3 regions of the Serratia sp. L9 genome follow, and region 3 is predicted to be linked to each of the others. Evidence: predicted binding sites of a transcription regulator. Region 3 holds the regulator's gene; each other region holds the start of a gene.
What was found. Region 3 encodes Fur, which represses iron uptake genes when iron is present. Its sites were predicted from a motif close to ATAATAATGAGAACNACTATCAA; they were not measured.

Region 1: a site for Fur is predicted at 1,876-1,898, ahead of sodA (superoxide dismutase [Mn]). Genes of this name have one in related genera too.
Region 2: a site for Fur is predicted at 2,297-2,319, ahead of sufA (Fe-S cluster assembly scaffold SufA). Genes of this name have one in related genera too.

The regions. Positions count from the first base shown of each region.
Region 1 covers NZ_CP192591.1:1,042,955-1,048,694, forward strand. Annotated here, with positions in the region: partial or broken gene fdnG (formate dehydrogenase-N subunit alpha) at 1-851, opposite strand, end outside; gene fdhD (formate dehydrogenase accessory sulfurtransferase FdhD) at 1,021-1,848, shown strand; gene sodA (superoxide dismutase [Mn]) at 1,977-2,600, shown strand; gene ACQ86O_RS04885 (methyl-accepting chemotaxis protein) at 2,722-4,647, shown strand; gene yiiM (6-hydroxyaminopurine reductase) at 4,777-5,448, shown strand; gene ACQ86O_RS04895 (YibL family ribosome-associated protein) at 5,548-5,740, opposite strand, start outside.
Region 2 covers NZ_CP192591.1:4,202,121-4,207,860, forward strand. Annotated here, with positions in the region: gene sufC (Fe-S cluster assembly ATPase SufC) at 1-318, opposite strand, end outside; partial or broken gene sufB (Fe-S cluster assembly protein SufB) at 362-1,860, opposite strand; gene sufA (Fe-S cluster assembly scaffold SufA) at 1,875-2,246, opposite strand; gene ACQ86O_RS20040 (hypothetical protein) at 2,730-3,134, shown strand; gene menI (1,4-dihydroxy-2-naphthoyl-CoA hydrolase) at 3,168-3,584, opposite strand; partial or broken gene ydiJ (D-2-hydroxyglutarate dehydrogenase YdiJ) at 3,581-5,740, opposite strand, start outside.
Region 3 covers NZ_CP192591.1:5,194,239-5,199,978, reverse strand. Annotated here, with positions in the region: gene ACQ86O_RS24735 (beta-N-acetylhexosaminidase) at 1-2,121, shown strand, start outside; gene fur (ferric iron uptake transcriptional regulator) at 2,426-2,872, opposite strand; gene fldA (flavodoxin FldA) at 3,394-3,933, opposite strand; gene ybfE (LexA regulated protein) at 4,145-4,432, opposite strand; partial or broken gene ybfF (esterase) at 4,683-5,452, opposite strand; gene ACQ86O_RS24710 (LysR substrate-binding domain-containing protein) at 5,530-5,740, opposite strand, start outside.

The sequences.
Region 1 (5,740 bases), 1.6 Mb from region 3:
AGGAAAGCAATGTCGGTACCGGAACGAATCGGCGCATAGAAATCCGCCACCGACGCGGTACGGGTAAAGCGCGGATCGATCACGATCAACTTGGCTTTATTATGGATTTTGGCTTCCATCGCCCAGCGGAATCCCACTGGATGCGCTTCTGCCGCATTACCGCCCATAACAACAACCAAATCGGCGTTTTTGATATCAACCCAGTGGTTGGTCATCGCACCGCGACCAAATGTTGGAGCAAGACTTGCTACCGTTGGTCCGTGTCAGACACGCGCCTGGTTATCTACGGCAAGCATGCCGAGAGCGCGACTAAATTTTTGGGTCAGGTATCCGGTTTCGTTGCTGGAGGCTGAAGCACATAGCATGCCGGTCGTCAGCCAACGGTTGACGGTAACGCCTTGTTCGTTGGTTTTAACGAAGTTGGCATCACGGTCTTCTTTCATGAGTTTAGCGATACGGGTGAAGGCGTCGTCCCAACTGATCCGTTGCCATTTGTCGGAGCCGGGAGCGCGATATTCTGGGTATTGGAGGCGGCTTTCGCTGTGGATGAAGTCCACCAGGCCAGCACCTTTCGGGCAAAGTGCACCACGGTTTACCGGATGATCCGGATCCCCTTCGATGTGGAAAATACTTTCTTTGGCGTTTTTAGCGCCATCACCAAGGCTGTACATCAACAGCCCACAGCCGACGGAACAATATGTACAGGTATTACGGGTTTCACGGGCGCGCAGCAGTTTGTACTGCCGGGTTTCCGCTAACGCCACCGCCGGGTTAAAACCCAGCGCGGCTACCGTCGTCCCTGCCATACCGCCAGCGCAGATCTTAAAGAACTGCCTTCTGCTGACCTGCATGGAGGTCTCCTTTCACTCTGGTTGTCACATTGTTTCAAATGGCGCTTTCCCCTCAAAGCGGGAAGCGCTAATATCACTAAAATTCTTATTTGGTTTGGCCAAAAGGCCGTAACGACGCTGCAATATTACCATAACATACGTGTGGTTGTTACAAACAGGTGCCATTTTAGTGAACAAATTTAACCAAGAACAGACCCTGAATGAGACCGAGCTCACAGGCTTGATCAAGGCCCCGGTATACCAACGCGGGCAATTGGACACCGCGCAGCACGATTGGCTGGCACAAGAGGTGCCCGTCGCTCTGGTCTATAACGGTATTTCCCACGTGGTGATGATGTGTACGCCAAAGGATCTGGAGGCGTTCGCCCTGGGTTTCTCCCTGTCAGAAGGCATTATCGAATCACCACAAGATATTTACAGTATAGAGACTAATCCGACCTGTAACGGTCTGGAGGTGCAGATTGAGCTTTCCAGCCGCCGTTTTACCGGCCTGAAAGAGCGCCGACGCGCTATGGCAGGCCGCACTGGCTGCGGCGTTTGTGGCATTGAGCAATTGGCAGACATCTTCCGCCCGGTGACGCCTTTACCCTTCACCCAGAACTTCTCGCTGAGCAATCTCGACCATGCCCTCGGCCAATTGCGCCAGATCCAAAACGTTGGCCAACTTACCGGATGTACCCACGCGGCAAGCTGGATCTCGCCGCAAGGTGAACTGATGGGGGGATGTGAAGACGTTGGCCGCCATGTGGCTCTGGACAAAATGCTCGGCATGCGCGCCGAACAGGGTTGGCAGCAAGGGGCTATTCTGGTTTCCAGCCGCGCCAGCTACGAGATGGTGCAAAAATCCGCCATGTGCGGCGCCGAGATCCTGTTTGTGGTTTCTGCTGCCACCTCGCTGGCAGTGGAAATAGCCGAACGCAGCAACCTGACACTGGTGGGATTCAGTAAACCTGGCCGGGCAACGGTGTTTACTCATCCGCAGCGCATTACCGATTAACGTATAAACCTCACAATGAGTAGGGCATTGATAATCATTTTCAATATCATTTAATTAATTATAATGCATCATACTGCTTACGCGGTGCTCACACTTTGCGCCGCCCAAAACCACTGGAGATGATGATTATGAGTTATTCACTGCCATCCCTGCCTTACGCATACGACGCACTGGAACCGCATTTCGACAAGCAGACGATGGAAATCCATCACACCAAACACCACCAGACCTACGTCAACAACGCTAACACCGTGCTGGAAGCTTACCCTGAGCTGGCTTCGCTGAGCGTAGAAGAGCTGATCCAGGATCTGGATAAAGTTCCTGCTGACAAACGCACCTTTATGCGTAACAACGCAGGCGGCCACGCTAACCACAGCCTGTTCTGGAAAGGCCTGAAAACCGGCACCACGCTGGGTGGCGATCTGAAAGCAGCTATCGAGCGCGATTTCGGCAGCGTTGAGAAATTCCAGGAAGAGTTCGAGAAAGCCGCAGCCACCCGTTTTGGTTCCGGTTGGGCCTGGCTGGTACTGAAAGGCGACAAACTGGCCGTAGTTTCTACCGCCAACCAGGATAGCCCGCTGATGGGCGAAGCCGTTTCTGGCGCTTCAGGCTTCCCGATCGTTGGCTTGGACGTGTGGGAACACGCTTACTACCTGAAATTCCAGAACCGCCGCCCAGACTACATCAAGGCATTCTGGAACGTGGTCAATTGGGACGAAGCAGCAAAACGCTTCACCGAAGCCAAAAAGTAATTCGCTTCTCCCTGATGATGCCCGCTGATGCGGGCATTTTTTTGCCTATTCACCGCTAAAGTTTAACCAATTTTTGCCGATGGTTTGTTCAATTGACCATCGCCTAAAGAAGGAAAATATCATGGCGGCACTGAAGGCATTGGCAGGAAAATTCGTTCATCTCACCGTGGGTAAAAAACTCGGTCTCGGATTTTTTCTGATGTTGTTACTGGCGATCGTTATCGCTGGCACCGGGATCTACTACCTTAATCTTATCGAATCACGCACCAACCGTATCGATTTCAGCTATCAGCTGAATGAAGAAATCAACCAGGCCAAATATAGCCGCGCCATGTATGGCCAGACTTACCAGGCCGAGCATATCAATAGCAACCGTACCCATATCGAGAATGCGGTGAAACTGATCACCCACGCTCAGAATATGGATTGGGACCGGCAGAGCCGCAAGGATCTTGAGCGCCTGGTTACCCTGATAGGGGAATACCAGCAACAGCAGCGACAGTTCGAAAAAGCCGTAGCAGAGAAAGATGCGGTACGGGCGAGTTGGAATATGTCCGAAGTACAGGATACCCTCAGCCAGGTTGAACGCCAGTTGACCAATAGCGATCTGCAACTGGCCTTTATCCAGTTGAACCAGAAACTCACCCTGATCCGTTATGGCGCACGCGGCCTGCTGCTGAGCCTGAACAGTGAAGCACAAGCTCCCCTGATGAACGCCATCGCCGACGCCCAAAGCCTGGCCAACGAACTGAACCAGCGCCTGGGTGAAAGCCAGAAACCGCTGTTACAACCCCTGATAAGTGCCTTGGAAACTTATGAAGAGCGTATTGCCGCTTATCTGCCAGCCTATGAAAAAGAGCTGAAAATCAGCCGGCAGTTAGGCAGCCGTGCCCAGGAGATCGGCACCCTGGTCACCACCTTTATGAAAGATGAGCTGGATCAGACCCACAACAATATCAATACTGCGCAACTGCAGATGACCATCACCACCCTGATTGCGATTATTGCCGGTTTGCTGGTTTCATGGCGTATCACGTTGCAGATCACCCGCCCATTACATAGCACGCTGGAGCTGGCGGAACGCATTGCCACCGGCGACCTGCGTCAGGCGCAAACCAGCACCCGCCGCGACGAACTGGGGCAGTTGCTCAATGCTGTGGCAGCGATGAGCCAGAACCTGCGCGATATGATTGAGAAAATCCAGATGGGGGTGACCCAGGTTTCCACTGCCGCGGGTGAAATCGCTGCGGGTAACACCGATCTCTCCTCGCGAACCGAACAGCAGGCCGCAGCGGTAGAAGAAACCGCCGCCAGCATGGAGCAGCTCACTGCCACGGTGAAACAGAACGCCGACAACGCCCACCATGCCAACCAACTGGCAACTGATGCCTCACAGACGGCACAACAGGGCGGTAAACTGGTCAGTAGCGTGGTCAGCACCATGCGTGATATTTCCAGCAGTTCACAGCGGATTGCCGAAATTACCACCTTGATCAATGGGATTGCCTTCCAGACCAACATTCTGGCCTTGAATGCCGCCGTCGAGGCCGCCCGTGCCGGTGAGCAAGGGCGTGGCTTCTCAGTAGTAGCCAGTGAGGTAAGAAACCTGGCGCAACGAAGCGCTCAGGCAGCTAAAGAGATTGAAGGGCTGATCGCCGAATCCGTCAACCGGGTGCAGACCGGCACCGCGCTGGTGGAAGACACGGGTAACACGATGGAACAGATCGTCCGCGCCGTCACTCATGTACGCGATATCATGACCGAAATTGCCGCCGCCTCGGACGAACAGACCAAGGGTATCGCACAGGTCGGCCAGGCAATCGTGGAAATGGATCACACGACCCAGCAAAACGCGGCGCTGGTGGAAGAATCCGCAGCCGCCGCCGATTCACTGGAAGAGCAGGCTGAAATGTTGCTGCAAAGCGTGGCGGTATTCCGCCTGGCAGAAAACAGCTCGCCGGTTGAGGTGAAGGCTGCCCCACTCAAAACCGCTACCCCAGCCAAGCCAAGCACCAACGCCGACGAAGACAACTGGACCACCTTCTGACCCCCTCACCCGCCCGGTACTTTCCGGGTGGGTTATTCTGTTCCTGCCAACCAACTCAGGCTATTCTAAGGACCACCGCGCCCGCTAACAGGGCCAGATATCGCTAGACGGCAGGTACAGGAGGCTAGCATGCATTACCCAGACGTATATCTCGGTTCAATCCGGCCCTATGAGGGTGGGCGGCCAAGCGCCATCGCCAAACATCTGGTGGAAGGTGCAGTGCATCTCACCCCGCTGGGTCTGGCAGGGGATGAACAGGCCGAAAAAAGCTATCACGGTGGGCCGGATCGCGCCTTGTGCCACTATCCGCGTGAGCATTATGACCATTGGCGCCAACAGTTCCCGGTTCAGGCAGAACAGTTCTACTCCCCGGCGTTTGGCGAAAATATTTCGACTCTAGGGCTCACTGAGCACAACGTATTTATGGGGGATATCTTCCGTTGGGGTGAAGCGCTGATCCAGGTCACGCAACCGCGCTCCCCCTGCTACAAGCTCAACTACCATTTTGATATCGTGGATATGTCAGTTCTGATGCAACAGACAGGCCGCTGCGGTTGGCTCTATCGCGTGGTTTCTGCCGGAGCCGTCAGTCGTGCTCAGCCGCTTGAGTTGGTAGCCAGAAATAGCGATGTTTCCGTTGCCGAGGCGATCGGGATTGCCTGGCATATGCCGTTCGATGAAGAGCAGTATCGCCGTCTGTTAGCGGTCGCGGGGCTTTCCGCCAGTTGGAGTAAGACCATGCTGGCACGCCTGACCACCGGCAAAGTAGAAGACTTTAATCGCCGTCTGCTTGGCCGCTGAGGTAGCTTGCTGGAGTGAAAACGGGTGCAGAATGCACCGCTCGGCTGGGGCTGAAAGGTTCCCCTCAACGCACCGATGAAAGGGAACCGTAAACGGTAATCAGAACGCTTTTTTTGCGTAGCCAGTCACCACTTTCAGGCCCATTTCGCGCCCCAAGGCCGTCATTGGATGCACCACGATCAGGCCGCGGGCGCTTTTCTTCAGCGCTCCCATATCTGCCTGCTCTTTCTTGGTGATCTCACGGCTGAACGGCAGTTGGCTCAACTTCTGCGCTTCCGTACTCAGTTTCTCC
Region 2 (5,740 bases), 990 kb from region 3:
CACCGCATTTACCGATGTCTGCAAGAAGAAATGATTACTGACGCCGGGGATCTCCACCGGATATTGAAACGCCAGAAATACCCCCTCTCCGGCACGCTCCTCCGGATCCAGGCTCAGCAGATCTTTCCCTTTAAAGCTCACTTCCCCCTCAAGGACTTCATACTCTTCGCGCCCGGCCAGCGTCGCGGAAAGCGTGCTTTTCCCGGAACCATTCGGCCCCATGATGGCATGTACCTCACCAGGCTTGATCTCCAGGCTGAGTCCCTTGAGGATCTCGTTGCCTTCTGCGCTGACTTTCAAATTCTTGATACTTAACATGCTGTGTCCTCTGGTGGCGCTGCTGCGCCAAAAAATCTGCGGCTTAACCGACGCTGTGTTCCAGGCTGATCGCCAGTAATTTCTGCGCCTCTACGGCAAATTCCAGCGGCAGCTCGGAGAATACGTCTTTACAGAAACCGTTAACGATCATTGAAATGGCGTCATCTTCACTGATGCCACGCTGCAGGCAGTAAAACAGTTGGTCGTCGCCAATTTTCGAGGTGGTCGCTTCGTGTTCCAACTGGGCGCTATTATTACGCGCCTCCACATAAGGGAAGGTATGCGCCCCGCTGTCCGGCCCGATCAGCATGGAGTCGCATTGGGTAAAGTTACGGGCGTTTTCCGCGCCAGGCAGGATTTTCACCAAGCCACGATAGGTATTCTGGCTATGCCCGGCCGAGATACCTTTGGCGATGATGGTGGATTTGGTGTTCTTGCCAATGTGGATCATCTTGGTGCCGGTATCCGCCTGCTGATAGCCGCTGGTCAGTGCCACAGAGAAAAACTCGCCGATAGAGTTATCGCCCTGCAGGATCACGCTTGGGTATTTCCAGGTGATGGCTGAGCCGGTTTCCGACTGCGTCCAGGACATTTTGGAACCCGCCCCTTCACACAACGCACGTTTAGTGACGAAGTTAAGAATGCCCCCTTGCTTTCACCGCCGCCAGCAAACCAGTTTTGCACCGTTGAATACTTCACCTCGGCATCTTTATGCAGGATCACTTCCACCACTGCGGCGTGCAACTGGTAACTGTCGCGCACTGGCGCAGAGCAGCCTTCGATATAACTGACATAGCTGCCTTCATCGGCGATCAGGATAGTGCGTTCAAACTGGCCGGTTTTTGCTGCGTTGATACGAAAATAGGTAGACAGCTCCATCGGGCAGCGAACGCCTTTCGGCACATAGACAAAAGTGCCATCAGAGGCCACGGCAGCATTGAGGGCGGCAAAGAAATTGTCATTATAGGGCACCACACGGCCTAAATACTGGCGCACCAGGTCCGGGTGTTCCTGAATGGCTTCGCCGAACGAACAGAAGATCACGCCGCTTTCTGCCAGCTTCTCACGATAGGTGGTAGCGACGGAAACGGAGTCAAAGATGGCATCCACAGCGACTTCGCTACCTTCACGCACCGGCACACCAAGCTGGTTGAACGCCAATTCGACCTCGCTGGTCAGGTAACTGTTTTCCGCCGCCGCACCGGGCTGCTGCTGCGCACCTGGCTGAGAGCCACAAGCGTCATCGCAACTGCCACAAGACGGTGCCGAATAATAGCTGTAATCCTGATAATTGAGTTTGTCATAGTTGGCTTTCAGCCAATGCGGCTCTTCCATCTGCAACCAGGCGCGGTAAGCTTCCAGGCGGAACTCCAGCATCCAATCAGGCTCGTTGCGCTTGGCTGAAATCGCTCGCACCACGTCTTCATTGATGCCTTTGGCTAACTCATCGGTTGCCAGTTGGGTGAAGAACCCCTCTTTGTAACGCCCCTCGCTGACCCAAGCCTGTACATCATCAGGAACTTCTACATTGCTTCGTGTCATATTGATTGCATCGCTTAAACGCCAAAACTCTCACCACACCCGCAGGCGTTCTGAGCTTTAGGGTTGTTGAATTTGAACATCTGATTCAGCCCATCACGGACAAAATCTACCGTGGTGCCATCAATAAACGGCATCGCTTTCAGCGGAACATACAGCGCTGCCCCACCGCGTTCGAACAGCAGGTCGTCGCTGGCAGGCTCGCGGGTGAGATCCAGCACGTAGGCAAACCCCGCACAGCCAGACTGCTTGACCCCAAGCTGCAACCCTTTAACCTGCGGATCCTGCTGCATTAATTTGAGTATCTGTTGCACGGCACTGTCGCTCAGCGAAATACCTTGCCAGACATTGTCTTCCAACGAGAAAGTACCGACATCTTCCATTTGCATAGGGCCTACCTCATGCTCGCGTTTCACCACAGCCAATCTGGGTTACTCATATGTTAGTGATAACGATTATCACTTCAACCGTTTGTTTTGCGGGGGTATCTGCCAGAAGCACGGATTTTTGCTTCGCAGTGCGGCAAGCTTGCGGGATATCCGTGTTATCCAGCGCGGGAAAGCAGAAAAGAATTATTTATATCCACATGAATTTATTACACTTCACGCTTCACCGTACGCCTCACCCCGGTGGCCCGGCTGCATTACACCGCCGGACAAACTGTCTGTTTTAAACATTCATAGGAAATACCTATTTCTGAATCTTGTCTGTCTAATTAATGCGCTTTACTGCCTTAAGTTTAGTCGTTACTGCACTTTTGGCCCACTCCCCCGCCAATCATCCCTAGAGAAAAAATGCCAAAGAGCATTGATCATCGCCACATCTACAAATATGATAATGATTATCATTAAGCTTTAATTGAGCGTGGACAGATGAATATCTCGATGAATGCCTGGTTACTTAGCAAAATTGATGACTACAAGTTCAAAATCCGTGATGTCACGGTGGATTTCTATATGGCGGAGGCGGCATTAAGGCGGACAGAATGCAACATCAATCATTTGAAGCAATACAACGCGGTCAGCCTCAGCATGGCCAATCTGTGCCTGGAAAATGGCGATGATGAAAGCTATCTGCATGCACTGAATAAACTGCACAACCGGCTGATCGTTGAGATCAATAATCCACAACGTTGCCAGCTATTCCGCGTTCAGAGCTACCATTTTGCACGACACACGTTGACACTGATTTGCCAGAAATACTCAATGGAAGGCGTGTGGGAGAAAGCGACGGCTTTTCAGAAGGATTTTGTGAAACGGGTGCCGTTTCAGCTATAAAATGCCCGCAAGCCGAAACCTGCGGGTTTTATTTTACTCAAGTACCGCCGTGGTCAGGCGCGAGGTACAGCACAGACGATCGCGATCGTCGAAGATTTCGATCTGCCAGACCTGATTGCGGCGGCCAACATGCAGTGCACGGCAAACGCCGCGCACCTGCCCTTTGAACACCGCCCGAATGTGGTTGGCGTTGATTTCAAGCCCCACCACTTTTTGCTCCCCTTCGGTACACAGATAACCGGCCATTGAGCCCATCGACTCTGCCAGCACTACCGAAGCCCCGCCGTGTAACAGGCCGAACGGCTGTGTCGTCCGGTTATCAACCGGCATAACCGCTTCCAGATAGTCATCCGCCATGCAGGTAAATTCAATCCCCACATGGCCAACCATACAGCCTTCACCAGTCTGGTTAAGTTTTTCCAGCGTTGTTTCACGTTTCCACAGCTTCACGCAATCATCTCCAACAGAGCTTGTAACGGATGCCGCACGCCATTGCCTTCAATGCGTTTCACCTGGCTGCGGCAAGAGTAACCGGTCGCCAGACAACGTTGCCGTGGCAAGCGTTGCAGCGCCTGGTGCCATGATAACTCATAAATGCCCAGCGAATTTTGCAGGTTTTTGGCTTCGTGGCCATAAGTGCCGGCCATGCCGCAACAGCCGACGTTGACATTCTCCAGTTTGGCTCCAAACCGGGAAAAATGGCGGCCCATTGCTGCGCGCTGGTCGGTAACGCGGTGCTTTCGGTGCAATGGCCAAACAGATACCAGGCCTCGCCCGTTGCCTGTTGCTCCGCACGCTCTGCCAGCAATGGCTGCAGCCACTCATGCACCAGTTGCACCTGGAAATCACCGCGAGAATCACCGAGGATCTCCTGATACTCATCGCGGTAGCACAGCACCAGCGCAGGATCGACCCCGACCATAGGTATGCCAAGCTTAGCCACGCGGTTGAGGAAATCGGCTGTCTTACGTGCCGTTTTGGCAAACCGCGTCAGGAAACCTTTTATGTGCTGCGCTTTGCCGTTTGGTGAGAATGGCAACAGGACCGGCTTGTAGCCCAGCTTATCCACCAGCCGCACAAAATCTGCAACCACTTGCGCATCGTAATAACTGGTAAAGGGATCCTGAACTACCAGCACATGCTGTTCACGCTGCGCCTCTCCCAAAGCCTCGAGTTGTTCAAGCGTCATGCTAAAAGCGCTATGGCCCGAAAGCTGCTGGCGCAACGTCGGGCTGGAAAGCAGGGGCAAGTCCACCATGCCGATACTGCTGCGGCTTAGTTCGCGTACCCAAGGCTGTTTAAAGAAGAAATTAAACACCTGCGGCGCTTTCGCCATCAGCGGGGTGTAACTTTCCACGCCAGCAACCATATAGTCACGTACCGGGCGCAGATAGCGGGTGTGGTAGAGCTGTAAGAAGCGGGAGCGGAAGCCCGGCACGTCGATCTTGATCGGGCATTGGGTAGAACAGGCTTTACAGGCAAGGCAGCCTGACATCGCTTCTTTTACTTCATGGGAGAAGTCATATTCCCCTTTGCTGGCATGCCAGCTATTACGGGTTTTCTCGATCATGGCACGGAAACTGAGGCGCTGTTGCGGTAGCTGTTTTTCCAGTGCTACCGGATCGACGCCTTGGTCAGCCAGCAGGCGTAACCATTCACGTACCAGCGCCGCGCGGCCTTTCGGCGAGTGAATACGGTTACTGGTGATCTTCATCGAAGGGCACATCGGGCTATGCACATCAAAGTTAAAGCACAGGCCATTACCGTTACACTCCATCGCGCCACGGAACGAAGTGCGGATGTCGATAGGAATACGGCGATCCAGCGTGCCGCGCTTCACCGCGTCCACCTTCATCATCAGCGCCTCAACGCCAAACGGTGGGCAAATTTTACCAGGATTGAGGCGATTAAGCGGGTCAAACGCCGCCTTAATCCGGCGCAGCTCTTCATACAGCGTTTCGCCAAAGAAGGCCGGGCTGTATTCTGCGCGGAAACCTTTACCGTGCTCGCCCCACAGCAACCCGCCATATTTCGCCGTTAGCGCAACCACCTGGTCGGAAATCTGCTTCATCAGCATTTCTTGCTGCGGATCGCACATATCCAGCGCCGGGCGCACGTGCAACACCCCGGCATCGACGTGGCCAAACATGCCATAACTCAGGTTATGGCTGTCCAGCAGTTGGCGGAACTCGGTAATGTAATCGGCAAGATGCTGTGGCGGTACGCAAGTATCTTCAGCAAACGGAATTGGCTTGGCCTGCCCTTTGGCATTGCCCAGCAAACCCACCGCTTTTTTGCGCATATTGTAGATACGTTCGATACCACTGAGATCGCCACAGATTTGATAGCCAATCACCCCGGCCTGCTGCTCTGAGATCAAACCATCCAGACGCTCACATAACGCTTCCATCTGGCCGTCGATCAGTTCTTTATCGTCACCGGCAAACTCAACGATATTCAGCCCGAGCATCTCTTTATCCGGTACGTTGGTGATCAGTTCACTGACCGAATGCCAAACGATATCTTCACGGGCCAGATTAAGCACTTTTGAATCGATGGTTTCTACCGATAGCGCCTTGGCTTCCACCATAAAGGGCGCATTACGC
Region 3 (5,740 bases):
TGGAAACGCACCAAAGATGACCACAACATTCTGATGGTGCCAGAAAGCCGCTTTGCCAAGAACCAGGATTTGAAAGTGCTGCCAATGGCGACACTGCGTGGCCAGATTATCCCGACGCCGATGGACGTGAAGATTCATCAGAATGATGTTGATTTGAGCAAAGGCGTCGCGCTGGAGCTGAGCGCCCTGGCCAAGCCTGCGGCGGATGCGGCAGCCAAGCGTTTTGAACTGCTGGGCGTAGAAAACAAAGTGGGTGGCTATCCGATCAAAACGGATATCAAACCTGGTGCATTTAAAGGCGACTTGGCTGTGCCGGGTGCCTATCAGTTGAAGATTGGAGAGAAAGGAGCGGTGATCACCGGCTTCGATCAGGCCGGGGTGTTCTACGGTCTGCAATCCATTCTGTCGCTTGTCCCGACCGACGGCAGCACCAAGATTGCTACCTTGGATGCCAAAGATGCACCGCGCTTCCAATATCGCGGCATTTTCCTGGATGTTGCGCGCAACTTCCACCATAAAGACGCCGTATTGCGCCTGTTAGATCAGATGGCCGCGTACAAACTGAATAAATTCCACTTCCACCTGACGGATGACGAAGGCTGGCGTATCGAGATCCCTGGCCTGCCGGAGTTAACCGAAGTGGGTGGCCAGCGCTGCCACGATCTGAGCGAAACCACCTGCCTGCTACCGCAATATGGCTCTGGCCCTGAGCCACACGGCGGTTTCTTCTCCCGTCAGGATTACATCGACATCGTTAAATACGCTCAGGCGCGCCAGATCGAAGTGATCCCAGAGATTGATATGCCTGCGCATGCCCGTGCCGCGATCGTTTCCATGGAAGCCCGCTATAAGAAACTGCTGGCCGAAGGGAAAGAGAAAGAGGCCAATGAGTTCCGCTTGCTGGATCCGACCGACACCTCAAACACGACTTCGGTACAGTACTTCAACCGCCAGAGTTACCTGAACCCTTGCCTGGATTCCTCCAAGAACTTTGTTGATAAAGTGATTGGTGAAATTGCCCAGATGCACAAAGAAGCCGGGCAGCCGCTGCAAACCTGGCACTTTGGTGGCGACGAAGCGAAGAACATCCGCCTGGGCGCTGGCTATACCGACGTGAAAAAGCCGGAAGCTGGCAAAGGCATCCTGGATCTGAGTAAAGAAGACAAGCCATGGGCCAAGTCTGAAGTGTGCCAGGCGATGATCAAAGACGGCAAAGTGGAAGATATGGAGCACTTGCCGAGCTACTTTGGTCTGGAAGTCAGCCAACTGGTGAAAGCGCATGGTATTGACAGAATGCAAGCGTGGCAGGATGGCCTGAAAGACGCCAAAAATGCCCAAGCCTTCGCCACCAAGAATGTTGCGGTCAACTTCTGGGATACTCTGTATTGGGGCGGGTTCGACTCGGCTAATGACTGGGCGAACAAAGGCTACGACGTGGTGATCTCCAACCCAGACTATGTCTACATGGATTTCCCTTATGAAGTGAGTCCGGACGAGCATGGCTATTACTGGGGCACCCGTTTCAGTGACGAGCAGAAGATCTTCAGCTTCGCGCCAAACAACCTGCCGCAGAACGCCGAAACGTCGGTTGACCGTGACGGCAACCACTTCACGGCCAAGAGCGACAAACCATGGCCAGGTGCCTATGGCCTCTCTGCTCAACTGTGGAGTGAAGTGGTGCGTACCGACCAGCAAATGGAATATATGATTTACCCACGTGCGCTGTCTGTAGCAGAACGTGCATGGCACCGTGCGAGCTGGGAACAGGATTACCAAGCTGGCCGTGAGTACAAAGGTGGTGAAACCCATCTGGTTGATACTAAAACCCTGGATAAGGATTGGCTGCGCTTCGCCAACCTGGTCGGGCAACGGGAACTGGCCAAATTGGATAAAGGTGGCGTGAGCTATCGCCTGCCGGTACCAGGAGCACGCATTATCGGTGGCAAACTGGAAGCGAACATTTCGCTGCCGGGCCTGGGGATTGAATACTCTACCGATGGTGGAAAACAGTGGCAGCGTTACGATGATAAAGCGCGCCCTGCGGTGACTGGGGACGTTCAAATCCGTGCGATCAGCCCGGACGGCAAACGCTTCAGCCGCGCTGAACCCGTTAAGGCATAAGCCTGAAGGAAGCCCGTCTGCGTGTCGGCGGATGGGCTTGATACCCGTTGTCTCTCAAGCCGTAGTGTCGTTAGCTGCTCCCAATGACCAGGTTCATCCGTGGCGTTGGTCCTAAGGGATGCGCAAGCGCGCCAACTTGAAACTCATCGGGTATATCGTTAAGTGTTGTAAGAAAGAAGTACTGCAAGTGCCAGATTTTAAGTCATCATTTTCCCCGGGCCTGTCCGGGGATTTTTTTGTCTGAAATATTAGGCATAAAAAAACCGCCGTAAAAAAGGCGGTTTCTGTGTCTGGCGAACCAGTCTTATTTTTTGTCGTGCAACGTTTCGTTTTCGCGGCAATCACCGGTTTCACAGTGGCCGTACAGATACAGGCTGTGATTGGTGAGCTTGATGCCGTGTTGCTTGGCAATATCACGCTGGCGAACTTCGATAGACTCATCGCTGAACTCGATAACCTTGCCGCAATCCAGGCAAATCAGGTGATCGTGGTGATGTTGCTGGGTCAGTTCGAATACGGACTTGCCGCCTTCAAAATTGTGACGGGTGACAATACCCGCGTCATCAAACTGGTTCAGCACGCGGTAAACCGTGGCCAGGCCAATTTCTTCACCCATATCTATCAGTTTTTTGTACAGATCTTCCGCACTGACGTGATGGCATTCCGGATCCTGCAAAACTTCCAGAATTTTGAGTCGCGGAAGCGTGACTTTTAAGCCAGCCTTCTTCAATGCGGTGTTGTTGTCAGTCATGCGGATTCAGTCCTGTTACTGTGCTAATCAAGTTGAGGCGTTTTCGCCTATGGCATCGGTCAGCACAAAGGGTTAATTGCGTCTCATTATAGAACCGGTTGCCGTAAATAGGAACCGCCGGTTGTTAACAAAGATATCTTTGTACTCTTATACGTTACATATGCAACGTCTTGATGGGTGGGATAAACCGATATCTCAGTCTACCGGAGTGACGTGAAAAGTTAAAAACTTGTGGTATCTATTATTATAATCCGTGATACCGATAACAGTCCACATACCCGTCGTCTTTCAAGCTGCAGCGTTGTTACCTGCACTCAATGACCAGGTCCATCCGTGGGCCTGGCCCTGTAAGGGCCGCTGCAAGCAGCGTTCAAATCTGTTCCAGACAGATTTGTCACCCCGGTGACTCACCGTAGCAAGCGCCGGGGGATGAAAGAACTGGGTACCTGGCTGCAACGCGAAATCCATAGGTATGTCAGTAATGCATTTTACCTTACGGAGCGTTGGTAGAGGCTGCAGGTTTAACCGATAATTTCGGCCAGGCTAAGTTCTTCACCAATCTGCTTAACCCAGGCTTCTACACGTTCGTTGGTCAGTTCAGGCTGACGGTCTTCGTCAATGGCAAGACCGACAAAGTGGTGATCGTCTGCCAGACCTTTGGACGCTTCGAAATGGTAGCCTTTGGTTGGCCAATGGCCGACGATGGCGGCACCGCGTGGTTCAATGATATCGCGGATAGTGCCCATCGCATCGCAGAAATATTCCGCGTAGTCTTCCTGATCGCCACAGCCGAACAGCGCTACCAATTTGCCATTGAAGTCGATGTCTTCCAGCGTCGGGAAGAAATCATCCCAGTCACATTGGGCTTCGCCGTAGTACCAGGTCGGGATACCAAGCAGCAGGATATCGAACGCTTCCAGATCTTCTTTACTGCTTTTGGCAATGTCGCGGATTTCTGCGACGTCGTTACCGTATTTTTGGTGAAGATGTTTTTGGATCATCTTGGCAATGTTTTCGGTATTGCCAGTATCGCTGCCAAAGAAAATGCCTACATGAGCCATATTACAGATAACCTTTTAATTCAATGGATTGTATTGCGTAAACGCGGCGTAAGGCGCTGCCATGGGCACTGAACCTCACCCGTAAATGCGTATCATGCCAGAAATTTGCCCTGGGGTTTTATCACGTTTATGCGATGCCCTGGGATCTAAATAACAGTGGGGTTGATCTGGCGTCATCCTTAACGCCGTGCCGCGCCTGCGGCAGTAGAGATCATGGTTCTGGCTGTTCTTCCGCCAGTTTTGCCAGCAGCATCTGTTCAATTAATTCGCTGCGACTGATATTGCGCTGGTCCGCCAGTTTATTCAGAGCATCTACCGCGTCCGCGTTGATTTTCAGCTCCACACGCCGTAAACCTCGCACTTTGTCACGCCGTAGCTGATTGCGCTTATTGATTCTAAGCTGTTCATCACGGGAAAGCGGGTTGGTTTTCGGGCGCCCCGGGCGGCGTTCATCTGCGAACAGATCCAGCGTCGTGCGATCCGTTTGTTCTTTTGCCATTGTTGCGCTACTGCAAGGGGGTTTGCATCAAAAAACGTTTTCACGCTTCCGGACGGTTCGGTTAACACAATTCGGGCCAATAAACCCTAACCCAAATTTACCGCCAGCCAGACGCTGATACCTACGTTGGACATGGTGGCAAAATCATAGCGCGCCATATTACCCCAGCAGATGGAGGGACGACAATGCTTAACTTGGCCGAAAACGCGCTAAGCCATTCTCTTTAGCGCGTTTTTTCGCCAGTTAAGATTCAGGCCTGGTCAATAAAGCGGTGGATGGCCCGTAATACCGCCTCGGGTTTCTCGGCATGAACCCAATGGCCACTACCAGCGACGACGTACGCACGAGCCTGAGGGAATTGGCGAGCGATGTCATCCCGGTAACTGTCTTGTACATACGGGGATAGCCCACCACGGATAAACAGCGTCGGATGTGGCCAAGGGGGATTTCCTGCCAGCCGATGATATTGGCGTATTGTTCAATCAACACCGGCAGATTGAAACGCCAACTTCCCGCATGGAAAGATTTCAGCAGGAACTGGATCACACCTTCTTCATCCAGCGTTTCACGCATCAACTGGGCAGCTTGTTGACGCTGAGTTATGCCTGCTTCGGTGACGCTCAGCAGAGCGGTAAAAATCTGGTCATGGCGGCGGGTATTGTAGTCCACAGGGGCGATATCGATCGCCACCAGCCGCTCGATTCGATCGGGGGCGATTGCCGTCAGTGCCATTGCCGCTTTCCCGCCCATCGAGTGGCCGATAACAATGGCTTTCTCTATCCGTAAATCATCTAGCAGCGTCAAAAGATCTTGCGCCATCGCCGGGTAGGTCATTTCTTCAGCGCGAGGGGAAAGCCCGTGATTGCGCAGATCGACTTTGATGACACGGTGATGTTGGCTCAGATCGCGGGCCAGCACGCCCAGGTTATCCAGATTGCCGAACAGACCGTGGATCAACACCACCGGAAGGGTTGCCGGCATAGCGGCCTCTGCGGCCAACGATTGATAATGTAATTTCATGGTGAAGTTTATAATTTGCAGGTAGCCCATTAGGTTACCACGATTAACCAGACCCGTCGTCTCCCGGGCTGCCAGCCTCAATTCATCGGCGCTGGTTTGAGATAAGCAATGCCTTCTTCCTCATACAGGCCATAAATCATTTGCAGCAGCGTCTTGATGTCCTCAGATTCATCCAGCAGCCGGGTGCTCATGATGATGGGGGAAACCAGATACTGCTCATTCAATGCCTTGTAGATCACATCCCGGCGCTGCAGGCTGTGCAGGCAGTTAGGCACCAACGTGATACCT